3 regions of the Bacillus halotolerans genome follow, and region 2 is predicted to be linked to each of the others. Evidence: riboswitches for the same ligand, from Rfam matches in the RefSeq annotation. Region 2 holds a riboswitch; each other region holds the start of a gene.
What was found. A riboswitch is a leader RNA that binds a small molecule or an ion and turns the genes downstream of it on or off. The one in region 2 is predicted to bind S-adenosylmethionine.
Positions count from the first base shown of each region.

Region 1: it holds a riboswitch for S-adenosylmethionine, as region 2 does, so the genes downstream of both, metN (methionine ABC transporter ATP-binding protein MetN) here and metE (5-methyltetrahydropteroyltriglutamate--homocysteine S-methyltransferase) in region 2, are expected to answer to the same signal.
Region 3: it holds a riboswitch for S-adenosylmethionine, as region 2 does, so the genes downstream of both, metK (methionine adenosyltransferase) here and metE (5-methyltetrahydropteroyltriglutamate--homocysteine S-methyltransferase) in region 2, are expected to answer to the same signal.

Region 1 covers NZ_CP029364.1:2,884,529-2,894,301, forward strand. Annotated here, with positions in the region: gene DIC78_RS14715 (YuzL family protein) at 1-138, opposite strand, end outside; gene DIC78_RS14720 (3-hydroxyacyl-CoA dehydrogenase/enoyl-CoA hydratase family protein) at 314-2,683, shown strand; gene DIC78_RS14725 (acetyl-CoA C-acetyltransferase) at 2,694-3,869, shown strand; gene fadE (acyl-CoA dehydrogenase FadE) at 3,884-5,668, shown strand; gene DIC78_RS14735 (arsenate reductase family protein) at 5,780-6,136, shown strand; gene gcvH (glycine cleavage system protein GcvH) at 6,203-6,586, shown strand; gene DIC78_RS14745 (YusG family protein) at 6,642-6,878, shown strand; gene DIC78_RS14750 (toprim domain-containing protein) at 6,956-7,309, shown strand; gene DIC78_RS14755 (thioredoxin family protein) at 7,321-7,641, shown strand; gene DIC78_RS14760 (SCP2 sterol-binding domain-containing protein) at 7,749-8,093, shown strand; SAM riboswitch class I at 8,208-8,314, shown strand; gene metN (methionine ABC transporter ATP-binding protein MetN) at 8,420-9,445, shown strand; gene metP (methionine ABC transporter permease MetP) at 9,438-9,773, shown strand, end outside.
Region 2 covers NZ_CP029364.1:595,535-605,307, reverse strand. Annotated here, with positions in the region: gene proA (glutamate-5-semialdehyde dehydrogenase) at 1-301, shown strand, start outside; gene DIC78_RS02870 (organic hydroperoxide resistance protein) at 428-853, shown strand; gene ohrR (organic hydroperoxide resistance transcriptional regulator OhrR) at 883-1,326, opposite strand; gene ohrB (organic hydroperoxide resistance protein OhrB) at 1,470-1,880, shown strand; gene DIC78_RS02855 (glycosyltransferase family 2 protein) at 2,000-3,103, shown strand; gene guaD (guanine deaminase) at 3,108-3,578, opposite strand; gene DIC78_RS02845 (histidine phosphatase family protein) at 3,711-4,337, shown strand; gene metE (5-methyltetrahydropteroyltriglutamate--homocysteine S-methyltransferase) at 4,375-6,663, opposite strand; SAM riboswitch class I at 6,792-6,947, opposite strand; gene isp (serine protease Isp) at 7,079-8,038, opposite strand; gene rsbRB (RsbT co-antagonist RsbRB) at 8,261-9,094, shown strand; gene DIC78_RS02825 (HMP/thiamine ABC transporter permease ThiX) at 9,128-9,773, opposite strand, start outside.
Region 3 covers NZ_CP029364.1:3,162,818-3,172,590, reverse strand. Annotated here, with positions in the region: gene tbcS (tetraprenyl-beta-curcumene synthase) at 1-919, opposite strand, end outside; gene DIC78_RS16315 (alpha/beta hydrolase) at 938-1,717, opposite strand; gene DIC78_RS16310 (gamma carbonic anhydrase) at 1,768-2,277, shown strand; gene alaP (alanine permease AlaP) at 2,539-3,930, opposite strand; gene asnB (asparagine synthase (glutamine-hydrolyzing)) at 4,067-5,965, opposite strand; gene metK (methionine adenosyltransferase) at 6,115-7,317, opposite strand; SAM riboswitch class I at 7,486-7,625, opposite strand; gene pckA (phosphoenolpyruvate carboxykinase (ATP)) at 7,823-9,406, shown strand; gene DIC78_RS16285 (DUF2584 domain-containing protein) at 9,446-9,688, opposite strand; gene DIC78_RS16280 (alpha/beta hydrolase family protein) at 9,740-9,773, opposite strand, start outside.

The DNA of each region.
Region 1 (9,773 bases), 1.9 Mb from region 2:
TTCCATGTTGTGTTTCTTATACTGCTGATTTTGGCTTGTCCGTTTTCCTCCGCCGTAATGCTGTGTCGGACCGGCATCTCCTTTCACGCTCGCCGCGCTTACTGCTGCTGAAGACGGGTTCTTTTTCTCTCGCACCATTCCCTTCACCTCCGGGTTTAAGTTTCCCGTCTTCTATCTGCTTCATACAAAAAAATAACAAATTAGCTATTGAAGTCGAAACAAAAATCTTTTATGATGAAAGAAGAAACGGGTTTCCATTTTTTTTGACCAAAAAATGAATGATTATTCATTCAACGTTCAAGGGGGATGTCTCATGCACAAACACATTCAAAAAGCAGCCGTTTTAGGATCGGGGGTTATGGGTTCCGGTATTGCTGCGCATTTGGCTAACAACGGAATTCCGGTCCTGCTGCTTGATATTGTGCCGAACGATTTAACAAAGGAAGAGGAGAAAAAGGGGCTGACCAAGGAAAGTCCGGAGGTGCGCAGCAGGCTGAGCAGATCTGCGGTGAAAAAGCTGCTGAAACAAAAGCCTGCCCCTCTTACGTCAGCACAAAATACCGCTTATATTACTCCCGGCAATCTAGAAGATGATGTTGAGAAGCTGAAGGAAGCTGATTGGATTATTGAAGTCGTTGTCGAAAATCTTGAGGTCAAAAAGAAGATTTTCTCTCTCGTGGATGAGCATCGGAAACCGGGCAGCATTGTCTCGAGCAACACGTCCGGCATTTCAGTGCAGGCAATGGCTGAAGGCAGGTCTGATGATTTTAAAGCTCATTTTCTTGGAACACACTTTTTTAACCCGGCGCGATATTTAAAGCTGCTGGAGATCATTCCGATTAAGGAAACGGATCCTGACATTCTGGCGTTTATGACATCCTTCGGTGAAAATGTCCTCGGCAAAGGTGTGGTCACAGCAAAGGACACACCAAATTTTATCGCAAACCGAATCGGGACGTACGGACTTCTCATTACGGTTCAAGAAATGCTGAAAGGCGGCTATCAGGTCGGAGAAGTCGACTCCATCACAGGCCCGCTGATCGGAAGACCGAAAAGCGCAACCTTCAGAACGCTGGATGTTGTCGGCCTTGATACGTTTGCCCACGTCGCCCGAAACGTATATGACAAAGCAGAGGGAGACGAAAAAGAAGTATTTCGCCTGCCTGACTTCATGAATGACATGCTGCAAAAAGGCTGGATCGGAAGCAAATCCGGTCAAGGCTTTTATAAAAAAGAAGGAAAAACGATTTATGAGCTAGACCCGATGACGCTTACTTACGGAGAACGGACAAAGATGAAAACGCCGGCTCTTGAAGCGGCAAAGCAAGCTAAAGGGACAAAAGCCAAAATGAAAGCGCTTATTTATTCGGAAGACAGGGCTGGCCAGCTGCTGTGGAATATCACGTCGCAAACGCTGCTTTACTCAGCCCAGCTTCTCGGAGAAATCGCCGACGATATTCATGCAATTGACCAAGCCATGAAATGGGGATTCGGCTGGGAACTGGGGCCATTCGAAATCTGGGACGCAATCGGTCTCAGACAGTCGGCGGAAAAGCTTGAACAGCTTGGAGCGGAGATTCCCGGCTGGATAAAAGATATGCTGGACAAAGGGAATGAGACCTTCTACATCAGAGAAAACGGAACAGTGCTTTATTACGAAAGCGGCGAATACAGAGCTGTAAAAGAAAACAAGAAACGAATCCATTTACAATCGGTCAAAGAAACAAACGGCGTCATTGCCAAAAACAGCGGAGCCAGCCTGATCGACCTTGGAGACGATGTGGCACTTCTCGAGTTTCACTCGAAAAGCAATGCCATCGGGTTCGACATCATTCAAATGATCAACAGAGCTTTGGAAGAAACAGAGCGGAATTACAAAGGGCTTGTCATCGGCAATCAAGGCAAAAATTTCTGTGTGGGCGCCAATCTCGCCATGATCTTAATGGAAGTACAGGATGACAACTTTATGGAAGTTGATTTGGTGATACGGCGTTTTCAAGAGACAATGATGAACATCAAATACAGCGCGAAACCTGTTGTTGCAGCTCCATTTGGCATGACGCTCGGCGGAGGGACGGAAGTGTGTCTCCCTGCTGCACGAATACAAGCGGCAAGCGAAGCCTATATGGGACTTGTAGAATCAGGAGTCGGCCTTATCCCTGGCGGAGGGGGCAATAAAGAGCTGTACATCAATCATCTTCGCCGCGGTCTTGATCCGATGAATGCGGCCATGAAAACATTTGAAACGATCGCAATGGCTAAGGTGTCAACTTCCGCCCAAGAGGCTCGGGAACTGAACATTTTAAAAGAGGCTGACCGTATCAGCACTAACCAGGATCACCTCCTGTACGATGCAAAGCAGTTAGCCGCCTCTTTATACGATACCGGCTGGCGGCCGCCTGTAAAAGAAAAGGTCAAGGTGGCGGGGGAAACAGGTTATGCCGCGCTTCTGCTCGGTGCAGAGCAAATGAAGCTGTCCGGCTACCTATCTGAGCATGATATGAAAATCGCTAAAAAGCTCGCTTTTGTGATTGCCGGCGGAAAAGTGCCGTTCGGAACAGAGGTGGATGAAGAGTATTTATTGGAAATTGAGAGAGAAGCGTTTTTAAGTCTGGCAGGCGAGGCGAAATCTCAAGCGAGAATGCAGCATATGCTGGTGAAAGGCAAACCTTTACGGAACTAGGAGGGAGTTTATGAAAGAGGCAGTTATTGTGGCAGGAGCAAGAACACCGGTAGGGAAAGCGAAAAAAGGTTCATTGGCCACCGTTCGCCCGGATGATTTGGGAGCCCTTTGCGTGAAAGAAACGCTGAAACGAGCAGGCGGCTATGAGGGCAATATTGACGATTTAATTATTGGCTGTGCAACACCTGAAGCAGAACAGGGGCTCAATATGGCGAGAAATATCGGCGCGCTTGCGGGTCTGCCATATACGGTGCCGGCGATTACGGTCAACCGCTACTGTTCCTCAGGTCTTCAGTCCATCGCATATGCGGCAGAAAAAATTATGCTTGGCGCCTACGATACGGCCATTGCAGGCGGAGCGGAATCTATGTCACAGGTTCCGATGATGGGGCATGTGACCCGTCCGAACCTCGCATTAGCCGAGAAAGCGCCGGAGTATTACATGAGCATGGGACACACAGCAGAACAGGTTGCGAAAAAATACGGCGTTTCCCGTGAAGATCAGGATGCTTTTGCCGTGCGCAGCCACCAGAAAGCTGCCAAAGCTCTTGCAGAGGGGAAATTTAAAGATGAAATTGTCCCTGTCGAAGTCAAGGTGACAGAAATCGGCGAAAACCATAAGCCGCAGGTAAAACATACTGTTTTTTCTCAGGATGAAGGTGTCCGCCCGCAAACGACCACAGACATTTTAAGCACATTACGCCCGGCCTTTTCCGTTGACGGGACAGTCACTGCCGGAAATTCCTCGCAAACAAGTGACGGGGCGGCGGCTGTCATGCTGATGGATCGCGAAAAAGCGGATGCGCTTGGTTTGGCGCCGCTTGTCAAATTCCGTTCCTTTGCAGTTGGCGGGGTGCCGCCGGAAGTCATGGGCATCGGGCCCGTGGAAGCCATTCCGCGCGCACTGAAGCTTGCCGGGCTTCAATTGCAGGACATCGGGCTGTTCGAACTGAACGAAGCGTTTGCATCACAAGCCATCCAAGTCATCAGGGAGCTGGGGATTGATGAGGAGAAAGTGAATGTCAACGGGGGCGCTATCGCACTCGGGCACCCGCTTGGATGTACGGGCACAAAGCTGACACTCTCACTGATTCATGAAATGAAACGGAGAAACGAGCAATTTGGAGTCGTCACAATGTGTATCGGCGGCGGGATGGGAGCAGCCGGCGTATTTGAATTATGCTAAAGGGGGAAAAACAAATGACGAAAAAAACGGCTGAAGTACTAAAAGGCGGCGGCTTCTTAATCGAGGATGTCACATATGATCAGATGTATACACCGGAGGATTTCACCGACGAGCATAAAATGATTGCGAAAACAACGGAGGATTACATTGAGCAGGACGTTCTGCCGCATATAGATGAAATTGAGAACCATCAATTTGAACATTCCGTCCGGCTTTTGAAGAAAGCGGGAGAACTAGGGCTTCTCGGAGCCGATGTTCCCGAGGAATACGGCGGGCTGGGCCTTGATAAAATCAGCTCGGCGCTGATCACTGAAAAATTTTCGCGTGCGGGAAGCTTTTCACTTTCTTACGGTGCACATGTCGGCATCGGTTCCTTGCCGATCGTATTCTTCGGAACGGAAGAGCAAAAGAAAAAATATCTCCCTGATCTGGCTTCTGGGGAAAAGATCGCTGCGTACGCACTGACTGAGCCGGGTTCCGGATCTGATGCGTTAGGCGCAAAAACGACAGCGGTGCTGAATGAAGCTGGAACGCATTACGTATTAACCGGAGAAAAACAGTGGATTACCAACTCAGCTTTTGCCGATGTCTTTGTCGTTTACGCCAAAGTGGACGGCGAAAAGTTTTCCGCTTTTATTGTAGAAAAAGATTTTCGGGGCGTATCAACCGGACCTGAAGAAAAGAAAATGGGAATTAAAGGGTCATCGACGAGAACCCTTATTTTGGATCAGGCTGAGGTGCCGAAGGAAAACCTTCTTGGAGAAATCGGCAAAGGGCATGTCATCGCTTTTAATATTTTAAATATCGGCCGCTACAAGCTGGCAGTAGGAACGATCGGCGCGTCCAAACGGGTGATCGAGCTGTCTGCAGCTTACGCAAATCAGCGCCGCCAATTTAAAACGCCGATCGCAGGCTTTTCGCTGACCCAGGAAAAAATCGCGACGATGGCATCAAGACTGTATGCGATGGAAAGCTCTGTGTACAGAACTGTCGGACTGTTTGAAGACAATATGAGCCAGTTTACAGCTGAAGACCTAAAGGACGGAAGACAAATTGCGAAGTCCATTGCCGAATACGCCATTGAATGCTCTCTCAACAAGGTGTTTGGCTCTGAAACGCTTGATTATATTGTCGATGAAGGCGTGCAAATCCACGGCGGCTACGGATTTATGCAGGAGTATGAGGTGGAAAGAGCCTATCGGGATTCCAGGATCAACCGGATTTTCGAAGGAACAAATGAAATTAACCGGTTAATCGTGCCAAGCACGTTTCTGAAGAAAGCGATGAAAGGCGAGCTGCCTCTTTTTGAAAAGGCACAGGCGCTTCAAGAAGAACTCATGATGCTTATGCCTGAGGAGCCGGGCACCGGCGTATTAGAGCAAGAGAAATATATCGTCAAGCAAGCCAAAAAAATCGCCCTGTTCGCCGCGGGCCTTGCCGCGCAAAAATACGGAAAAGCGATCGACCGCGAACAAGAAATCCTCGTAAACATTGCTGATATTGTCAGCAATGTATATGCAATGGAATCAGCCGTGCTCAGAACGGAAAAGGCCATTGCCGCGCAAGGAAGCGATAAAGCAGCGCAAAAGCTGCTGTACACAGAAATTTTCGTTCAAGAAGCCTTTAACGAAATTGAAGCCCATGCGAAAGAATCTTTACTAGCAATGGAAGAAGGGGATTCTCTCCGTATGATGCTCTCGGCTCTCCGCAAGCTGACACGCGTGACGCCTAAAAATGTCATTCGGAAAAAACGTGAAGCGGCAGCGGGTGTGTTCGAGGCAGAAAAATATATTGTCTGAGTCCCAAGGAGCTCCGCTCATCCGGAGCTCTTTTTTTATGAAGCACTGTTTTAGGTTTTTAAAACAAACTGTGTTAAAATAACCTCGATTATTTTATTGAGGGGGAAGAAGATGTCGTTAACTTTTTACTGGTACCCTAAATGCGGAACGTGCCGCAAAGCGAAAAAATGGCTTGAAGAACACGGAAAAGAAATCAACGAAATACATATTGCAGAACAGCCTCCAAGCAAAGAGGAGCTAAAATCGCTTTATGAAAAAAGCGGGCTGGATTTAAAGAAATTCTTCAACACAAGCGGCATGAAATACCGTGAACTGAATCTGAAGGAAAAACTGTATCATATGTCAGAAGACGAACAGCTTGAACTGCTGGCTTCAGACGGAATGCTGATCAAGCGCCCGCTCACAACAGACGGCGAAAAAGTGACAGTCGGCTTTAAAGAAGATCAATTTGAAGAAAACTGGTCATGATGTAAATTTTTTTCGAAAAGTGTGGTATCTTCTTATTGTAGTGCTGTAAAAAATGGAGGGATTCAATTGAGCATACCTAAAGATTTGCGTTACTCAGAAGAACACGAGTGGGTAAAAGTTGAAGGAGAAAAAGCCAAAATCGGCATTACCCATTTTGCCCAATCCGAGCTCGGAGATATCGTGTTTGTTGAGCTTCCTGAAGTCGGCGCTGAAATTAAAGCGGACGAGCCTTTCGGAAGTGTAGAATCCGTAAAAACGGTATCTGAGCTTTACGCACCGATTAACGGAACTGTAGTGGAAGTAAACGAAGATCTTGATGACAGCCCGGAGTTCGTCAACGAATCTCCGTATGAAAAAGCATGGATGATCGTCGTTGAACCGTCTGATGCGTCTGAAATTGAAAAACTAATGACAGCAGAGCAATACGAAGAGATGACACAGCAAGACTAAAACCGGATAGCTGAGCAGGCAATTGGATACGCTAACGCTATGGGAGGTGTCCAATATGGCTTTCAGCAAACAAAAGCTCGATGTCACCAATGATGTGACAGGCCGCTTTCAAAATGGCCGGCTCTCGTTATATCATGAAGATGAGATGATCGGCCAAATGACAGGCATGAATGAATATGAGCTTAAGTCCGGTTTTACCTATGAAAATGAAAAGTTTTATAAGACAGCCGACGTGGTTTCAGGAGACGATCAGAAATATGTGGATTGTGACTACGAAAGCGGCTGGTGTTAATGTTGGCGGTGAATTTCACTGCCTTCTTTTACAATCTGAACGTTTCAAATTTGACGCGGCAGGTGAAGCAGATGAACATGGACGAGCTGGAAAAAGTCTTGATTGTTGAAGGGAAATCAGATAAAGAAAAGATTGAAAGCGTCCTGAATGAGCCAGTGCGCATTATCTGCACAAACGGAACAATCAGCCAGCTGAAGCTGGAGGAATTGGCTGACGAGCTTTACGAGAAGGACGTCTATATTTTGGTTGATGCCGATGAATCGGGCGAGAAATTGAGAAAACAGCTGAAAAGGGAATTTAATGAAGCCTTCCATATACATATCGACAAAGCCTATAAGGAAGTCGCGGCGGCGCCCAGACACCATATAGCATCTGTATTGCTGAGCGCAAATCTGAATGTCCATACGATTTTTCTTGAAAGAAAGACCTGAGGTGTTATAGTATGAAAGAACTCCAAGAACAAGAACTTGAACACATTACTGATGATGTGTATCTCCTATATTTATATACTCCGTTTTGCGGGACCTGCCAGCTGGCAAGCAAAATGCTGACAGTCGTCGAAGAAATGCTTCCGTCTGTCGCCTTCTATAAAAATAATCTCAACTATTCACCGGCGTTTGCTAAAGCATATCAAATTGAAAGCGTCCCTTGTTTTCTGCTGTTTAAGGGCGGGAAAGTAATTGAAAGAGGGTATGCGTTTCATTCCGTTTCTTACTTATATGAGCTGATCAAACAAAAATCATCTTCTGCATCTCATTTATGACATTTTTCTCGGCGCATTCCAATGAAATTGTCGTTCGTTTTATAAAGGGGTTCTTGCGCTGAGGAGAGAAATGTGTATGTATGACCAACAAATAGGAGGTTGTACAAATGGAGAAAGCGGAAGTTTTAGAAGATGATTACCAGCATCTGTTTTTAAAACCCCTTTTGAACACTTCAACATTGCTCATTACCTTCCAAGGAGAAACAGAAGCCTTAACCGTCTCAATAAACGAACAAGGGGAAATGAAAAAGATTTCTCCGCCCCACACGTCCAACCTGACCTTTTATGGAAACCAAACAGAAATCATTGATCTTTTGCATGGAGACATTTCCCTTCAGCACCTGATCCAGAGCGGAAGCCTAAAGGTAAAGGGTTCATTCAGAGCGCTGTTAAAGCTGGAAGCCATTCTGTGGCTGACTAATGGTTTTTTTCAGAGGATTCTAAAGAATTGAAAAATAGTAAATTATTATAATAGTAAAAGTTGACATCATTTATTTTATTGACATTTTATCATTCGCCATGCTATTCTACATTAAGAATTTCCGGACGAAAAAGACTATATATTTCTCTTATCAAGAGAGGTGGAGGGAAGTGCCCTATGAAGCCCGGCAACCATCAACACTGTTGAAATGGTGCCAATTCACACGAAGCGTTCAGCTTTGAAAGATGAGAGAAAGGCGTTTTATATAAGCCTTTCTGCTCAAGTATGCAGAAAGGCTTTTCTTTTGCAGAAAAAACCGGAAGATTTCTTAGAATAGTGTTAAGGCAGGTGATCGCTTTGATCAATCTTCAGGATGTTTCAAAAGTGTATAAGTCGAAACATGGAGATGTCAATGCTGTCCAAAATGTCTCGCTTTCCATAAAAAAAGGTGAGATTTTTGGAATTATAGGATATAGCGGAGCTGGTAAAAGTTCCTTAATCCGTCTGCTGAACGGACTTGAGAAACCGAGCTCAGGAATCGTGGAAGTGGCGGGAACAAAGATTAATGAAGTAAACGGACGCAATTTAAGAAAAGCACGCCATGAAATCAGTATGATTTTCCAGCATTTCAATTTGCTCTGGTCGCGAACTGTCAGAGATAACATCCTGTTTCCTTTAGAAATTGCCGGGGTGAAAAAAAGCGAGCGGATCAAGCGTGCCAATGAACTGATTAAACTGGTAGGTTTAGAAGGAAAAGAAAAATCTTACCCATCCCAGCTGAGCGGAGGACAAAAGCAGCGGGTCGGAATCGCCAGAGCGCTCGCAAACAATCCGAAGGTTCTCCTTTGTGATGAAGCGACATCAGCTTTAGATCCGCAAACAACTGATTCAATCTTGGATCTTTTGTCCGATATTAATGAAAGACTCGGTTTGACGATTGTGCTGATCACACACGAAATGCATGTCATCCGCAAAATCTGCAACAGAGTCGCTGTCATGGAAAACGGAAAGGTTGTTGAAGAAGGAGAAGTTCTCGATGTCTTCAAGAATCCGAAGGAAGAAATGACAAAACGATTTGTCCAGCAGGTGACTGAGCCTGAAGAAACAAAAGAAACGCTTCAGCATCTTCTTGACGAAAAAGCGTCAGGAACAACGGTTCAGCTCACATTTGTCGGCGAAGCGGCTGAACAGCCTCTGATTACAGAGATGATCAGAAACTTCAATGTCAGTGTCAATATTCTGCAAGGGAAAATCTCGCAGACGAAGGACGGAGCATACGGTTCATTGTTCATCCATATTGACGGTGACGAGGAAGAAGTGCAAAACGTGATCCGGTTTATTAATGACAAACAGGTGAAAGCAGAGGTGATCACGAATGTTTGAAAAATACTTCCCGAACGTTGATGTAACTGAATTATGGAACGCGACATACGAGACGCTTTATATGACGCTGATCTCTTTGGTTTTTGCCTTTGTCATCGGGGTGATCCTCGGTCTGCTGCTCTTTCTCACAAGCAAAGGGAGCCTCTGGCAGAACAAAGCGGTCAACACTGTGATTGCGGCCATTGTCAATGTATTCAGGTCTATTCCGTTCCTCATTTTAATTATTTTATTACTAGGTTTTACGAAGTTTTTAGTCGGCACCATCTTAGGGCCGAACGCGGCACTTCCGGCGTTAGTCATCGGCTCAGCCCCGTTTTACGCGCGGCTT
Region 2 (9,773 bases):
CAGTGTAAAGACGGTTGAAAGTGTACAGGAAGCTGTGCAGCATATCCAGAAATACGGCACTAATCATTCTGAAGCCATTTTAACTGAAAACGATAAGCATGCGGCTTACTTTCAAACGGCTGTAGACGCCGCCGCGGTCTATCATAACGCGTCGACCCGTTTTACCGATGGCTTTGAATTTGGCTACGGAGCAGAAATCGGCATCAGTACACAAAAGCTTCATGCAAGAGGACCGATGGGGCTTCCTGCATTAACTTCTACAAAATATATCATTAAAGGAACAGGACAAATTCGCGAATAGCACGATGTATTCTCTAAAAAGCTTATCTCTAAAAGGAGGTAAGCTTTTTTTATGAATAAAAAATTGACACGGTAAATTTAATTGTGTACAATTTAATTGTGTAAAACAAAAGAGGGGGAATACAATATGAGTCAGCCATTATTTACAGCATCCGTTTCAGCGATAGGAGGAAGAGAAGGTAAAATTATTTCCTCAGACCGCGTTCTCGAGCTCGATGTCGCAATGCCGGGAACACCGAGAGCTAAGAAATTAGAAAAAGCGACAAATCCGGAGCAGCTGTTTGCCGCAGGTTACGCAGCTTGCTTTGACAGCGCACTTCAGCTTGTAGCAAGAACAGAACGAGTGAAAGTGGAGACCGAGGTTACAGCGCATGTCAGCCTGCTAAAGGATGAAGCAGATCAAGGCTACAAACTGGGTGTGACGCTGCAGGTGAAAGGAAAAGGGGTCAGTGCATCAGAATTACAGGCACTTGTGCAAAAAGCGCACGGTGTCTGCCCTTATTCAAAAGCAACCTCCGGCAATATCGATGTTACATTGGAAATCGCTGAATAAAAAATGAGGATGCCTCACATAGGGCATCCTCATTTTTTTTGGTGCAGGGTTTCAAGCAATGTATATAGAGCCGATTTTAAGTGTTTCAATTCCTCATCGGACTGGCCTGAGAGTACCAGAATCGTTCCCGGAATATCAGCCGCTTTTTCTTTTAATAACGTTCCGTTCTCTGTCAGGCTGATCATCACCGACCGCTCATCCTCTTCAGATCTTTTTCTTATAATCAATTCCTGCTGCTCCATCCGTTTCAGCATCGGTGTCAGCGTTCCGGAATCCAAATACAGAAGCTCGCCCATTTTTTTGACGGAAAGTGTTTCGTGTTCCCACAATAAAAGCAAAGCCAAATATTGAGGGTATGTCACATTCAGCTTTTCAAGCAGCGGCTTGTACTGCTTTGTCATCTCCCGCGAACTCGCATAAAGCAAAAAACAAAGCTGATTCTCTAATTTCATATGATCAAATCCATTTTGCATCTGTGTTCACCAACTTTTTCTGACATTACATACTATTGTAGCTGAAAATCACCACTTTTCCTATTCTCGGCAAACAAAACATGTTTAAAAAGATGTGTATGGGAAATATAACAACTAAAGACAAATAAGGAGGCTGAAAACAAATGGCATTATTTACAGCAAAAGCCACTGCTCGCGGTGGACGTTCAGGACATATTCAATCAGATGACGGGGTTCTCGATTTTGACATTGTCATGCCCAATGCAAAAAAAGAAGGACAAACCGGAACAAACCCGGAACAGCTCTTTGCTGCAGGCTATGCAGCATGCTTTGGCGGCGCGCTTGAACACGTGGCCAAAGAACAAAATATTGACATTGATTCAGAAATAGAAGGTCAGGTCAGCCTCATGAAGGATGAGAAAGACGGCGGCTTTAAAATTGGAGTCACACTAGTCGTCAATACAAAGGGATTGGATCGGGATCAGGCCCAAAAGCTTGTCGAGGCTGCTCATGAATTCTGCCCTTATTCTAAAGCAACAAGAGGAAATGTTGATGTAAAATTGGAATTAAAATAATTTGCAGCATCCTGAGAGTTCTCAGGATGTTTTTTTGATATGAACGGATTGGTTATGATCTTTTCGAAGTGTGAATACATGTAGTATAGGTGGATTCAGACTAGAGAAAAGGTGAGCAAATGAAAAGACCGAAGCTGTCAGTTTGTATGATTGTTAAAAATGAAGAACGTCATATTGTCCGCTGTTTAGAAAGCGTGCAGCATATTGCTGATGAAATCATTGTCGTTGATACCGGATCAAACGATCAAACAGTAGAAATTTGCAGAAGTTTTCATGCTCAGGTCTATCATCATCAATGGACACAGGATTATTCGCAGGCAAGAAACATCAGTTTACAGCATGCCAAGGGTGAGTGGATTTTGATTTTGGATGCAGATGAAGAGTTAGACGTGGATACGGGAAGCTTATTGCGTTCACTGCTGAATGACTGCAGGCAGTCCCTTGGTTACGTAAAGGTTATAAACTATACGGGAAAGCAATGGGATGAAAACGAAGCATTTGAACAAATGCAGATCAGGCTGATACGGAATCAGCGGAAGATAACGTTTAAGGGAAGAATTTGCGAAAAGCCCGTGGGTGAGGAGGCAAGCGGCGCTTTCTCTCTCCCTTGTGTTATTCACCATTACGGCTATCTGGAGCAGGAGGCAAAGTGTAAGCATAAACGTAATTTAAGCATATTGAATACAGAATTATTGACGTCATATGCCGACCCGCTTCTCATTTATCAGAAAGCAGCTGAGTACGACAGAGGCGGTGAACAGAGCAAAGCCATCCGCCTGGCAATGAAGTGCATAAATGAATGCAACAGCAAAAAGCAAATTCCTCCAGCGGTTTTATATTATATCAAGTTTCAACTCTTCATTGATTCTGAACGGTATGAAGAAGCTGAGCGGGATATTGATGAAGCACTGCGGCATTATCCAGATTACAGCACCCTTTACTACTACAAAGGGATAATGAAGTATCAGCTTAAAAAAGTCAGAGAAGCGATTACAGCATTTGAATCCTGTCTGCAAACGCAAGGTGAAAACCATCAGTACGTACAGGTTAAAGGGGCCGCTGATTTTCGATCCCTTTGCTGGCTGGGCGTCTGTCACGCTGAATTGCATCAACATATGACAGCAGTTTTATATTTGCAAAAAGCGCTGAAAGCAAACCCGAGGTGTACTCAGGCACAGCAGCTGCTCAGTGAATTAACAAAGGATCAGGCCGCACATGCCTGATCCTTTAATATTCTTTTTTATGGTCAACATCCCGCCATGCTTGAAACGGAGATAAATGCTCCGTGAGAGTTACGTGATAAAAGGGGATCGTTCTTTCTTCAGCAGGTTTATTGATTTCTTCATAAATGAATGAATCATCAAAACCGGCTTCAGCAGCATCTGTATGCTCAGCAGCATAGTAAACGGCTTTCGGCCGGGCCCAGTAGATGGCGCCTAAGCACATTGGGCATGGCTCGCAGCTCGTATACAACATGCAGTCATCCAGCTGGTATGTCCCAAGCGCTTTACAGGCGTTTCGAATAGCAGTTACTTCCGCGTGGGCAGTCGGATCATTGCTTGTAGTAACGTTGTTCTGTCCTTCGGCTATAATGGCCCCGTCCTTCACGATAACAGCTCCGAAAGGCCCGCCGATTCCAGCAATCACTCCTTCACGAGCAAGCTCGACAGCCCGCTTTAAAAACGTTTCATGATTCATCCCATACCCTCCCAGTCGATCGAATGATATAAGTATAGCCGAAAAGAAGTGCAAAAAACATTCTCAAAAAAATGAAAAATAAACAAAATATTTGGGTGATTTGCTAAGATGAAAAAAAGGGAGGGGGAGCATATGCTGCATTTGTATATCGCCAGGCATGGACAGACACATTGGAACGTAGAAAAAAGAATGCAGGGCTGGCTGGATTCTGGTGTAACAGAACTTGGGCTGTACAATGCCCGAGCTCTTGGAGAACGGCTGAAGGATATTAAATTCAATCAGGTTTACATCAGCCCGAGCAAGCGGACAGAAGAGACGGCAAAAGCTATATTGGGACCGCGCTGCCTGCCGCTGGTGAAAGATCGTATATTCAGAGAAATGTCTCTGGGGCCATGGGAAGGGAAAAAACAAGAGGATATTGAAAGAGACGAACCTGATCTTTTTCATGCTTATTTTCATCATCCTGAAGCATATCGCCAGCCGGGATGTGAAACGTTTTTTGACCTCGAAAGCCGGGCAAGGCTGGCTCTCCAATTGATTTTAGACAGCCATTCTTCCGGGAATATTCTTCTGGTTACCCATTCTGTCTTTATATTAATGCTGTTAAATATCATAAAGGGAAGAGGCATTCATGACATATGGAATTCTGCTTACATACATGATACATCATTGAGCCTTGTGGCATTTGATAAAAATGGAACAGCCAAAATACTAAAAGAAGGGGATGGGGAGCATCGAAAACCGATTCCCGTTTTCTAAAAGAAAAAACCATCTGCATTTGCAGATGGTTTTCGTATTATACAAGCTGTGTCTGCTTAGCTCTTGCCTGTTTCGCCGCTTCAACCATATTTTTTAAGGCTGCGACTGTTTCTTCCTGCTGTCTTGTTTTTAAACCGCAGTCAGGATTTACCCAGAAACGGTCAGTCGGACATACAGCAAGCGCATCAACGATAATGTTGTACATTTCCTCAGTTGACGGGACACGTGGACTGTGAATGTCATAAACACCAAGCCCGAGCCCTTTCAAATACGGATGCTCTTTTAAGTAATCCAAAAATCCTCCGTGGCTTCTGCTGTGTTCGATCGTAATGACATCAGCGTCAAGATCATTGATCGTATCGACGATGTCTTCGAAGTTGCTGTAGCACATATGTGTATGAATTTGTGTTTCATTTTTCACGGAAGAGGTTGTTAATCTGAATGCTTCGGCAGCCCAAGTCAAATATTCATCCCAATCACGGGTTTTTAACGGAAGGCCTTCACGCAGGGCTGGCTCATCGACTTGAATGATTTGAATGCCCGCGTCTTCAAGCGCTTTTACTTCTTTGCGGAGGGCGAGTCCGATTTGGAATGCGATTTCTTTTCTCGAGATATCGTTCCGAGGGAAGGACCAATTTAAAATCGTAACAGGACCTGTCAGCATTCCTTTTACATGCTTGGATGTTAACGATTGAGCGTATACAGTATCTTTCACTGTCATCGGTTCAATAAACTCTACATCTCCATAAATGACCGGCGGGCGTACACAGCGTGAACCGTATGATTGAACCCAGGCGTACTTCGTAAAGGCGAAGCCGGCCAGCTTTTCACCAAAGTATTCAACCATGTCTGTCCGTTCGAATTCACCGTGAACAAGAACATCAAGATCCAATTCCTCCTGAATATCAATCCATCTTTTCGTCTCCGCGTTGATAAAGTTTTGGTATTGTTCATCAGACCACTCGTTTTTCCGCCATTTTTGGCGTGCGCTGCGTACTTCAGCAGACTGCGGGAAGCTTCCGATTGTTGTTGTCGGCAAAAGCGGGAGTCCGAGAGATTCATTTTGCAGGGTTAAGCGTTCTTCAAACGGAATGGGGCGCTTGAAGTCTTTATCGCTTAATTGTTCCAGCTCTTGCTTTTGTTCAGAATTGGCTCCTGTTGCAAATTGTTTGAGCGCTTTGATGTCCGCTTTCGCTTGCTGAATTTGCTCACTGATGGCGGCTTTGCCTGATACTAAGCCTTCTTTTAAAGCTGTTAGCTCTGCCAGTTTTTCTTTCGCGTAGGACAATCCGTTCAGCAGATCTTGTTCCAAATGCTCATCTGGGTGTTTCGCTACCGGAACATGAAGCAGGCTGCTGGAAGGCTGAATCCACAATTCATCAACCTGTGCAATGCTGAGGATATGAAGCACGGCATCCAGGCGTTCTTCAAGATCAGCTTTCCAAATGTTGCGTCCGTCTATGACACCGGCTGCCAGCACTTTATCTTTCGGAAAGCCGTGTGTCTTAAGCTGTTCCAGGTTTCTGCCTTTATCATGAACGAAATCAAGCCCAATACCCTGTACAGGATAAGAAATAAGCTCCTCATAAGCATCAACAGAATCGAAATACGTTTGCAAAAGCACATTCAAGGAAGAAAGCTCATTTGTGATGCTCTCGAATAACTCTTTTACGCCGCGTACATCCTCAGCTGAAGCGGTGACAAGCGCAGGTTCATCAATTTGAACCCATTTTACGCCTTCTTCTTCAAGCTCTTTTAAAAGCTGTACATATAACGGCACGAGACGTTTTTGAATTGCTTTAGCTTCAGATGGCTCGTAGCCTTTTGCAAGCGTGACGAACGTATAAGGGCCGACGATAACAGGTTTTGTTTCAACGCCGTACTCCTGTTTGATTCGGCGGTAGTCTTCAAGCTGTTTGTTTCTTGTCAGGCGGAACTCTAGGCTCTCGTCATATTCCGGCACGATGTAATGGTAGTTTGTATTAAACCATTTTGTCATTTCACTTGATACGGCGTCTTTTATTCCGCGGGCGATGGCGAAGTATGTATCTGTACTGTCAGTCAGGTGTCTGAAGCGTTGCGGGATCCAGTTGAAACTGACCGCAGTGTCAAGAATATGATCATACTGTGTGAAATCAGAAACAGGCACAACATCAATCTGCTGGTCAATTTGCGTTTTCACTGCGGATAAGAATAATTCATCGATTTGCTTCAAAAACGTATCTTTATCGCTGTTTCCTTTCCAATACGCTTCAAGCGATTTTTTCCATTCTCTGTTCAGTCCGATTCTTGGAAATCCTAAATTCGATGTTTTGATTGTTGTCATTGTTTCTCCTCCTTTATATGTAAAACACTCTTGTTGACCCGCGGATACAGGCTGTTAAGAGGTTTTCTCACAACTAAAAAGCCTCTTTCCCATGAGAGAAAGAGGCTTTTTTGCAAAACATACAGCCTCTCTCATCTCTCAGAAACAATCTGATGGAATTAGCACCGTGCCTTAAGAGATATAAATCTCGGCGCGAAAATCAGTGCGCCCCATTTCACAATGGAATTACGGTCGGTTGCTGTTGGGGTCAAAAGGCCAATCCCTCGCCCAACTCTCGATAAGAGAAAATGTTATTAATTTTTTGAAAAGTTGAATCATTTGTTGGTAATCTTAACAGCAATTCAAAATCATTGTCAACAAAGATTTTGAAATTTTTTTTACAAATTACAGTATATATTATATGAGAAAAATAATATTATAGGGTCAGTAAATGTGACTGCTCTGCTTTCTCCGATAGCTCATCAGGAGCGGTTAAATACAGGAATCCATTCCCGGCCAATGTTTTTGCGATATCGAGCGGAAGTGTCCTGCGGATCAGCTGCGCATAAAGCTCAGATTCAGAGAGCTCTCTTTGAAAAGATTCTTCTTCAAAGCTTTTAATTAAAGCAAGCGCTCCGCTGACATGAGGGGCAGCCATTGAAGTGCCGGTAAGCTTCCCGTATTTCTTGTTGGGAAGAGTGGATAAAATGTTTTCACCAGGTGCAACAAGATCAATCTCTTTGTTTGTGTTTGAAAATTCTGACGATTCACGCGCTACTGAAACAGATCCAACCGCAATTACATCATTATACGCAGCAGGATAGGAAAGCTCCTCTGTGCGTTCGTCGCCGTCACCCTCATTTCCCGCAGCACAAACGACTAGCACTCCGTTTTTGACGGCGTTTTTGACCGCTTCCTCCAGTTCAGGCACATCGCTCGGTCCGCCAAGGGACATTGAGATGATATCAGCCTTTTGCTCAACAGCATAGTTAATGCCGTTAATAATCCATTCGTACTTTCCGCTGCCGTTTTCACCGCCAAGCACCTTTACAATTAAAAGGCTTGCCTCAGGCGCAACCCCGGCGATGCCGCCGTTTGAATCGTTAGCCGCAATCGTTCCGGCAACATGTGTGCCGTGTCCGTTGTAGTCGGAAATGGCATCTTCCTTGCCGCCGTCATCATCTGTGAAATTCTTTCCGCCGATGATTTGGTTTTTCAAATCGGGATGGCTCGTATCGCAGCCGGTGTCCAATACAGCAATTTTTACGTCTTTGCCTTTAACCCCTTTTGCCCACACTTCTGGCGCCTTAATCACTTTAATACCCTCAGGAAGCTCGTTCACATCCATGATCTGCTCATTCGTCACATACGGGATCAAGCGGATTTCACCATTCATAAAAAAGCCCTCCTTTTTTATGCTTGCAAGTGGATACAAGGGTGTTATCTCACATTATATGAAAAAAGCAGCCGCTCGGACAGTGTCGTTTGAAGCATTTTGAAAAAATAGGATACAATCCAATGGATTAGTAATTTTCAAAATAATGGATGTCTCTAGCGTGTATGGCTGGGATTCAGCTGTCAGTCAAGTTATAATAGAAGTTGGGAAAGGAGCAGTGTGATGAAACTGAATGAAAAAATATTTGCGTTTTTTTCTGAGCATGTAGAACAAATGGCCGAGGAATGGATTGACACAATGGAGGAAAGCGATCCGAATTCGATTTATGCCTTACATAATGCAACTGTAACCGAGGAGCTGAAAGAGCAGGACAGAGAGTTCTACCGGCATCTGAATTACATGTATGTTTTACCGGAAAAACAATTTCTCGATGAATTTCAACAATGGGTTATTGAGCTGACGAATGATCAAAAACATCTCGATACCCCGGTGCAATACGTCATCCGTGAGTTTATGAGAAACCGAAGATTATATACGAAGTATTTTGAGAAGTTCGCAGAAGAAAACGAGTCGGCATTTGGACCGGGAGAGAAACAAAAATGGGCCGATTTGATTGTGAAAGTTTTTGATTTTACCATTTATACATTCGTCGATCACGCTGAATCGAATGCAAAACAGCAATTAAATGCCCAGAGAGAAATGATACTGGAATTAAGTTCGCCTGTCATTACTCTGAGCAAAACGACAGCTCTGCTGCCGCTTGTCGGTGATATTGATACTGAACGGGCAAAGTTTATTCTTGAGAACACGCTTAATGCATGTGCGAAAAGACGCGTTGAGCATCTGTTGATCGATCTTTCAGGTGTCGTCGTTGTTGATACAATGGTGGCGCACCAAATCTTTAAATTGATTGAGGCGCTTACTTTAATCGGTGTCAGATCCACATTGTCTGGAATCAGACCAGAAATTGCGCAAACCGCTGTACAGCTTGGAATTGATTTTACGAACATTAATATTAAAACCAATCTTGCCCAAGCATTGAACTATCATCAATAATAAAAAAGCCGCTATTCAACATAGCGGCTTTTTCTATGAGGTAAAACATAAAGACACAAGAAAAGATCCTGCGAATAACAAGAGAATGAGGAAAAAGAACAGCCAGTCGCGCGGGCTGACGGTAAGCGACCGGTAATACGTCCGGTTTCGGCTGCCTGTAAATCCTTTTGATTCCATCGCAAGAGCTGTTCGTTCCGCTTTTCTGATCGCGCTTGCTAATAGCGGGATGGTATAGCGCTTTAACGCGTTTATTTTTTCTTTTAAGCCATTTTCCGCCGCCCCGCCTCGGATTTTATGTGCCTGCTGGATCAGCTGGACCTCCTCTTTTAACAGAGGGAGAAAACGAAATCCGGCAATGACGCCATATGCAAGCTTCGGGGACAGCTTGCACTGCTGCACAAGACTCAGCATAAATAAAATCGGATCGGTTGTAAAAACAAACATCATTGATAAGGCAGAAAAGCACAAAATACGAAACCCGAGTGAGATGCCGACAGCCACATTTTCACTGTTGATCGAAAAAGGGCCGGCTTGGAACAGAAAATTATCTGCGGTCGTCGGAATCTTGCCGAAAACAGCGGCTGTCCATACGCAGCCGAATGCTAAAATCAAAAACGGAATCGTGAACAAAAGCCATTTTTTCAGCGGTATTCTGGCCGCAAACAGGACACCCGCAACA
Region 3 (9,773 bases), 1.6 Mb from region 2:
GCAAGCCGCGGTTGATTAAGCGGTGGAAGTTTTCGTGCGGAATGCCGTGCAGATGTTCATCGGCTTTCTGAATAAAGTGCTGCAGCCGATTCATCATTTCTTCATGCGACTGATAATACGAGCAGAAATTCAAGTCCCCTTCAAGCAAGTCCTCCTCCTGGTCAATCAAATAATCAAGCAGAATATGAAGACCTTGTATGTAAGGAAAATAACTGTTGCGGATTTTTTTTGCGGTGCTTTCAGTAAAATCGGGCTGAAACGAATATGCGACAAGACAGAAAATGCCCAGCGTGGAGCCTGCACAAGCTGAGAATTCATACCATTCCATCTCGGGAAGCTCTGATTCATATTGGGTAAACCACTTTTCAAGGCGCGGGACACGCTCATGCTCAACAACGTGCTTATGCACCTGCAAATCGCAATAATAGCCGCAAAGCTCAAGCAGATAAGGTTTAATCATGTCGTAGTGTTCAATAGAACCGAGGACTCGCTGGCACGTTTTCACCAATTCCTGCAAATATCCGCTGTCATCCTGCTCGTCCCTGAATTGATAATAATTTTGCGGTTCAGCTCCCACTGTCAATGCGTCCTGCATAGAGGTGTGAAGCATTCGAAAATCTTCCGGGTCAAGTGATGTGCTGCGGTCGCACAAATTGTCCAGGTAATCGCTGATCGTTTGGTATGCGATGATGAACTCAACACATTTCTGCTTATGATTTCCTGACAATAAGGCCAATATGCCGCCGCCTTCGCAGTGAAACGTTTTATCTCGAATACTTGCGGTTGCCTGTGCTTTTAATTCACTGTTTTTAATTGCTTCTGATTTTTGCTTCCATATGTTCAGCTCTTGATGAACGAGCGGAAAAATATCACGATATACTTTTGCCATCAGTCCAAAAGGATGTTCCGGTACTGTCAACACATGCACCCCCCTAGTTCAAATATATTGATCAGTAAATGCTCTTGCGGCTTTAAAAACGTCTTCTCTTTCCGGTTCATTAAATATTTCATGATAAAGCCCTTCCCATTCCCTATATGACTTATTGTGGGAAGCAACCCCTGAAAACCACTTGATGACCTTCGTTTTATCGACCAGCTTGTCATCTCCGGCCTGCATGACCAAAAGCGGCACCCTCAGAAAAGCCTCTGTCGGCACCATGGCAGACTCAAGAGTTTTTAACAGCTCTCTGTACCATCTGACAGAAACCTTCGTCACAAAGAGGGGATCGTTCTGGCCTGCTTCGATGACATCTTCATTGCGTGTCGCCATATCAATCGATAATCCTGAATCAACTTTAAGCGACGGAGCAATGACATTCAGCCCCTTTGATGCAAGGTCAAGCACTTTATTGACTTTAATTTGCAGCCCGAGACACGGTGATGATAAAATAATTCCCGTAATGCGGGGGTTTCTCTGCTGTTTAAACCATTCAATCGCAATCAGGCCGCCCATGCTGTGGCCGAGAAGAAAAACAGGCAGTTCAAAGGTTCGCGCTTTATCTATCCAAGTATCTACTTCATCAATGTATTCTTGAAATGAGTGAATATGCCCCCTGGCCCGGGTGGTTGTCCCTTGTCCCGGCAGATCACCCATTACAACGTGATAACCCGAAGATCTCCACATTTCACTCAGCCATTTATACCGTCCATGATGTTCACTTGCCCCGTGGATCATAACAATCACTGCCACAGGTCTGTCTGCTTTCCAGGTCCACATGCGGTTCACCTCATACAAAAATTAAATAGAGAAAGAAGGATGAAAGATATATGATTTACCCTTATAAGGAATACACGCCAGAAATCCACCCAACGGCTTTTGTAGCCGATAATGCAACAATTACCGGTGATGTGGTCATCGGGGAACAATCCAGCATTTGGTTCTCAGTTGTCATAAGAGGAGATGTAGCCCCGACCAGAATCGGTAACAGAGTCAATATCCAGGATTTAAGCTGCCTCCATCAAAGCCCGAACCGAACGCTTCTCATTGAAGATGACGCCACGATAGGCCACCAGGTTACACTCCATAGCGCCGTGATCCGCAAGAACGCCTTAATCGGCATGGGTTCAATCATTTTAGACGGAGCCGAAATCGGTGAAGGCGCATTTATCGGTGCCGGCAGCCTTGTTCCTCCGGGAAAAATCATTCCGCCAGGCCATCTAGCCTTCGGCCGCCCGGCAAAAGTCATCCGTCCTTTGACGGATGAAGACCGAAAAGACATGCAGAGAATACGGTCTGAATATGTAACAAAGGGTCAATATTATAAATCACTTCAATAAATGTAAGACCATCTTCGTTTTACTTTACCATTTTTCAAAATATTATTTAAGCGATAACCTTCGCTGACCCGAACCAAATGCAGTTCGGGTTTTTAATTTTCCATAAAACGTTCACATGTAAAAATGAACATGTGACTTTTATCTTATCATAAAAAACAAGACGCCACTGTAAGCAGTCTCTGCAAAAAACATATTCCTATTCTCTGCTCTCTACGAGCAGCTTTACTTAAACAAAAAAGAGCCCTCCGGGAGCTCTTTTTGTCAGCTGATCTGTTGTTCAGTTGACACAGCTGCGTTTTTCTTATGAAAGCCTTTGCCATAATAAACGGCTATCAAAATCAGAAACCAAATCGGACCGACAATTACGGCGACTCTTGTTTCCGGGCTATAAGCCATCAGGATAATGACAAATGCTAAAAAGGCCAAAGATAAATATGACGTGAATGGGTAAAAAGGCATTTTATATTTTAATTGCTTTTGATCCTTTGGCTGCATGCCTTTACGATATTTGATCTGAGAAAGCAAGATGATCGCCCATGTCCAAATCGCCCCGAACGTCGCAATGCTTGTGACCCAAGTAAATACCTTCGCAGGCACGACATAGTTTAACAGCACACCGACTAATAATGCACCCGCAGAAGCCAGTACGGCCTTACCCGGAATGCCGCCTTTGGTCAGCTTACCGTATGCTTTTGGCGCCTCGCTCTGCTCCGCTAGGTTAAAGAGCATACGTCCGGTGCTGAATATGCCGCTGTTGCAAGAAGACAACGCTGCCGTCAGAACGACAAAGTTAATGATGCCTGCCGCATATGGAATCCCCACTTTTTCAAACGTGAGTACAAAAGGGCTTCCTTGCGATCCGATTTCCTGCCACGGATAAATGGACATGATAACAAATAAAGCACCGACGTAAAAAATCAAGATACGCCAAAATACCGTATCAATTGCTTTCGCTAATGATTTTTGCGGGTTTTTGACTTCGCCGGCAGTCACCCCTATCATCTCTATGCCTAAATACGCGAACATCACCATTTGAAGTGACAATAAAACCCCTTTTATTCCATGAGGAAAAAATCCGCCGTTGCTCCACAAGTTGCTGATGCCAGTCGCAATGCCTCCATTGCCGACTCCTGTAATGATCATTAATAAACCGACAGCAATCATAGAAAGGATCGCGACAATTTTAATCAATGCGAACCAAAACTCCAGCTCTCCATACGCCTTTACGGCGAGGAAATTAACACCAGTCATAATCACCAGCGCCGACAATGCCCAAATCCAATTGGGCACATCCGGAAACCAGTATCCCATATAAATTCCGACAGCGGTGATTTCCGCCATACAGGTTACAACCCATAAGAACCAGTAATTCCACCCGGTTAAGTAACCTGCGAGCGGACCTAAGTAGTCACGCGCATACCTGCTGAAGGAGCCCGCGACCGGCTTTTGAATCGCCATTTCCCCAAGCGCCCTCATTATAAAAAACATAACCAGGCCGCTGCAGGCATATGCCACCAAAATACCCGGCCCTGCTAATTGAATAGCTGATGCGGAGCCAAGGAAAAGTCCCACTCCTATGGCAGCCCCTAAAGACATCAAAGAAATATGCCTTTCTTCCAGACCGCGATGCAATTCTTGTTTTTGTTTTTGCATGTTCCCTTCTCCCCTAGAAAAAAATATCATTACATCATTTTTCTGAATATTTCACACGAATGTGCAGGGTAATCAATGATGATGGAGAAATACTGGTATAATAACAAGGCTTTCGACGAATCGAAAGCCTTATCTGTTAGACAAAGATGACTTCTTTAGGCTGATGGCTCAGCTCTTCAGGCATATACCGTTTTTCGATATTGATGCTGTGCCAGATCATAAAGATGAGCACTGTCCAAATTTTACGGCTGTTATCAGCCTTGTCGGCACAATGGTCTTCAAGAAGCTGAAGAACGTAATCCTTATGGATATAAGCGTCCGTTTGGCTTTCCTGAATAATGCTGCGCACCCATTCGTTCATTTCGTTTTTCAGCCAATGACGGATCGGTACAGGGAAACCGAGCTTTTTGCGGTTCAATACATGATCCGGCACAATGCCTTCAGCAGCTTTGCGAAGGAGATACTTTGTCGTACCGTTCTTTGTTTTCAATTCATCAGGAATTTTAGACGCAACGTCAAATACGACTTTATCAAGGAATGGCACACGCAATTCCAAAGAATTCGCCATCGTCATTTTATCCGCTTTTAGCAAAATGTCGCCTCGCATCCAAGTGTGGATATCGACATACTGCATTTTGTTAATATCGCTGTATGAGCTGCTTTCTGTAAAGTAAGGCTTCGTCACATCACGATACGAAAGGCTCGGATCATAGTGCTTCAGCAGCTGTTTCTTCACGGATTCTTCAAAGATCTTCGCGTTGCCGATATAACGCTCCGGAAGCGGAGTGCAGCCGCGCTCAAGCAGGCTCTTTCCTCTCATTCCCTCAGGCATAACGGCCGCTACGTGCAGAAGCATCTTTTTCAAGCCGGACGGAATGCGTTCAAACGGTTTAAGAGAAAGCGGTTCACGGTAGATGTTGTATCCGCCGAACAGCTCGTCCGCACCTTCGCCAGATAACGCAACCGTTACGTGTTTTTTTGCTTCTTTCGCCACGAAATACAACGGAATCGCAGCCGGGTCTGCAAGCGGATCATCAAAGTGCCATACGATTTTAGGAAGCTCGTTCATGTATTCTTCAGGTGAAATGACTTTGCTTATATTTTCAATGCCCAGTGCAGCGGCAGTTTCTTTCGCTACATCAACTTCACTGAAGCCCTGCTGTTCAAATCCGACAGAAAATGTTTTCAGGTTTGGATGAAATTCTTTCGCAACGGATACAATAAACGAAGAATCGATTCCGCCTGATAGGAATGAACCGACAGGCACATCACTTCTCATATGAACGTTTACAGAGTCATAGATAGCGTCTCTGACTTCTTTGACAAGTTTATCTTCTTCCGTCTGAACAGGCTGGAAGCGCGCCTTGAAATACGTTTTGAATGTGATATCACCGTCAGGACGGATTGTAAACTGAGAACCCGGCTCTACTTTTTTCACATCAATATCAAGCGTACTTGGCTCAGGAACGAATTGGAAAGACATATACTGCTGTAATGCTTCTTTATCTATTTCAATATCATTTTGGGCTGCCATTAAACTTTTTCTCTCTGAGGCAAAATAAACCTGATCATTGATCGTTGTGTAATACAACGGCTTAATGCCGAATGGATCTCTTGCTCCATAAAGAACATGATCGTTTTTATTCCAAATCAGAAAGGCAAACATGCCGCGCAGCTTGGAAGCCGCTTCTTCTTTATAGTGACGGTAAGTCGCAAGAAGAACCTCTGTGTCAGAATCTGTGTTGAAAGTATATCCCTTTGCTTCAAGCTCTTCTCTCAGTTCGATATAGTTATAGATTTCCCCGTTAAAAATAATCCAATATTTTTCATCTTCATATGATAAAGGCTGTCCGCCATTCTCCACATCAATAATGCTGAGCCGTCTGAATCCGAATCCAACGTGCTCATCATGGTAATATCCGTCACTGTCAGGACCGCGGTGAACGATCATTTGGTTCATTTGTTTGATTAGTTCTTCTTGATCAGCGGTTTGAGTTAACGGATGCTTGTTAAAAACCCCGACAAATCCACACATAGTATTGCCTCCATATTTAAAATTGTCATCATTGAACCCCTATTTATAGACGCTGTGAACAGTGTTTGGTTTCACAGTTATGTAAAAAAATAAACATGGATACATCGATAAAAAAGGGAAAGCCGCTTAACCAGTAAGCGGCTATAAAATTATTCTCCTAACGCTTCTTTACGCAGCTGTTCCGCTTTGTCTGTACGCTCCCACGGAAGGTCAACATCGTGGCGTCCAAAGTGGCCGTACGCGGCAGTCTGTTTGTAGATCGGCCGGCGTAAATCAAGCATTTTGATAATGCCGGCAGGTCGTAAATCAAAGTTATCGCGCACAACTTCAATCAGTTTTTCCTCCGAAGCTTTTCCGGAACCGAATGTGTTGATTGAGATAGACACAGGCTGTGCAACACCGATCGCGTAAGCAAGCTGCACTTCGCAAGAATCTGCAAGCTCAGCCGCAACGATGTTTTTCGCAACGTATCTTGCAGCATAAGCAGCTGAACGGTCTACTTTCGTCGCATCTTTACCAGAGAACGCGCCGCCGCCGTGACGTGCGTAGCCGCCGTACGTATCAACGATGATTTTACGTCCTGTAAGCCCCGCATCCCCTTGAGGTCCTCCAATGACGAAACGGCCTGTAGGGTTAATGAAGTATTTTGTTTCTTCATCAATTAATTCTTTAGGAACAACCGGATTGATGACATGTTCTTTAATGTTGCGCTGAATTTGCTCAAGCGTAATTTCAGGGTGGTGCTGGGTTGAAATAACAATCGCGTCAATGCGGACAGGTTTGTTATTTTCATCATACTCAACCGTTACCTGTGTTTTGCCGTCAGGGCGAAGGTAAGGAAGAACATCTTCTTTACGCACTTCACTCAAGCGGCGGGCTAATTTATGAGCAAGTGAAATTGGAAGAGGCATAAGCTCTTTCGTTTCGTTGCACGCATAACCGAACATTAAACCTTGGTCACCCGCTCCGATTGCTTCAATTTCTTCGTCGCTCATTGTGCCTTCACGGGCTTCAAGCGCTTGGTCTACACCCATCGCAATATCAGCAGACTGCTCGTCAATTGATGTTAAAACCGCACAAGTTTCCGCATCAAATCCGTATTTTGCACGTGTGTATCCGATTTCTTTAATCGTTTCACGAACCGTTTTTGGAATGTCAACATACGTAGAAGTTGTGATTTCTCCGCTGACAAGAACCAAACCAGTTGTCACAGACGTTTCACAAGCAACACGCGCGTTAGGGTCTTTCTTTAAAATTTCATCTAAAATGCTGTCAGAAATCTGATCACAGATTTTATCCGGATGCCCCTCCGTAACAGATTCTGATGTAAATAAACGACGATTTTTACTCATGATTTGCTTCCTCCTGCACAAGGCCTCCCGAAAGACCTTATATATATGATACGGAACTCGCTCCCTCTTATACAATGTTACGTTTATATTAGAGATGTTAATTGGCATATTTATGAAATAAAAAAACCTTTTCCGTTCGAGGAAAGGGTTTGGTCTTTGTGCCTTTCACTCTTATCGCTCAAGGAATCATTCAACCTTGCATCAGGTTAGCACCTTGGTTGTCTCACACAATTTAAACATAATGAATAATAGAGAAACCGGTTGCTGGGCTTCATAGGGCCTGTCCCTCCGCCAGCTCGGGATAAGAGTATCCGCTCAATGAAATATCTTATCGTAAAAGGGTTTGCAATGTCAATATGAATCAGGAGAAATAGACGCCTTTATTGCGGAAAACAATGGAAATGCACACACAAAAAACGATAAATAGTATAGACTATTTGAAAATATATGTTATACTAATTCACAATTAGCAAAACACAAATAAAATGATAAAGGAAGGTTTCTTATGAACTCAGTTGATTTAACCGCTGATTTGCAAGCCTTATTAACAAGTCCTAATGTGCAGCATAATTTATCTGCAGCTCAGCTTACAGAAAAAGTACTTTCCCGCAACGAAGGCATTTTGACATCCACGGGTGCCGTCCGGGCGACCACAGGCGCTTACACGGGACGTTCGCCGAAGGATAAATTTATTGTAGAAGAAGCAAGCACAAAGAGTAAGATTGATTGGGGTCCGGTGAATCAGCCTATTTCCGAGGAAGCATTTGACCGGCTATACACGAAAGTTGTCAGCTATCTGAAACAACGTGATGAGCTGTTTGTTTTCGAAGGATTTGCCGGTGCTGATGAAAAATACAGACTGCCGATCACGGTCGTTAATGAATTTGCATGGCACAATTTATTTGCCAGACAGCTGTTTATCCGTCCTGAAGACAATGATAAAAAAACAGTCGAACAGCCGTTTACCATTCTTTCCGCTCCGCATTTCAAAGCGGACCCAAAAACAGACGGCACACATTCAGAAACCTTTATTATTGTTTCTTTCGAAAAGCGCACGATTTTAATCGGCGGAACGGAGTATGCCGGAGAAATGAAAAAATCGATTTTCTCCATCATGAATTTCCTGCTGCCTGAGCGAGATATTTTATCCATGCATTGCTCCGCCAATGTCGGTGAAAAAGGCGATGTCGCGCTTTTCTTCGGCCTGTCGGGAACAGGAAAGACCACCCTTTCGGCGGATGCTGACCGGAAACTGATCGGTGATGATGAACACGGCTGGTCGGATACTGGTGTCTTCAATATCGAAGGCGGATGCTATGCCAAGTGCATTCATTTAAGCGAAGAAAAGGAACCGCAGATTTTTAAAGCGATTCGGTTTGGATCCGTTCTCGAAAATGTTGTTGTAGATGAAGATACGCGTGAAGCCAATTACGATGATTCCTTCTATACAGAAAACACACGTGCCGCTTACCCGATTCATATGATCGACAACATTGTCTCTCCGAGCATTGCGGGCCACCCGTCAGCGATTGTATTTCTGACGGCTGATGCATTCGGCGTTCTGCCGCCAATCAGCAAGCTGACGAAGGAGCAGGCTATGTACCACTTCTTAAGCGGTTATACGAGTAAACTAGCTGGAACCGAACGCGGCGTCACGTCTCCTGAGACGACATTCTCCACATGCTTCGGTTCACCGTTCCTTCCGCTCCCGGCCCATGTATATGCGGAAATGCTCGGCAAAAAGATCGACGAACACGGCGCAGACGTTTACTTGGTCAATACCGGCTGGACCGGCGGCGGCTACGGCACAGGCGAACGCATGAAGCTTTCATACACACGGGCGATGGTAAAAGCAGCGATTGAAGGCAAATTAGAAAATGTGCAAATGACCACTGACGATATTTTCGGCTTGCACATCCCGGTTCATGTTCCGGGTGTTCCCGATCATATCCTACAGCCGGAAAACACGTGGAATAACAAAGAGGAATACAGAGAAAAGGCTGTGTATCTGGCAAACGAATTCAAAGAAAACTTCAAAAAGTTCACAAATACAGATGCCATCGCGCAAGCAGGCGGGCCTCTCATTTAAAAAAGCAAAAGCCAAGAGCAATTAAGCTCTTGGCTTGTTTTAATTGACTGTATGCAAAGAAGTCAGCTTGTACGTAATGATTGTCCGCCCGTCTGTCCATTCAAGCTTCTGCACTTCGGCTGTGCCTGACTTTTCACCAAACTTTGTTTTGCTGACATCCATCGGAATCTCCATTGGATAAATGCGATACCCGTCTTTCTCTAATCTGAATATATTTTCATCTATGCGAACTTCTTTTCCTTTTGTCACAATCAATGTATTAAATTCAACAGGCATTCCCAAATTGAAATCCCCTTTCGTTCTCTTTTTTCTATATCATAACATATTTCACCGTCAGCGGTTTTTCATCCACTGCGTGAGCTGCCGC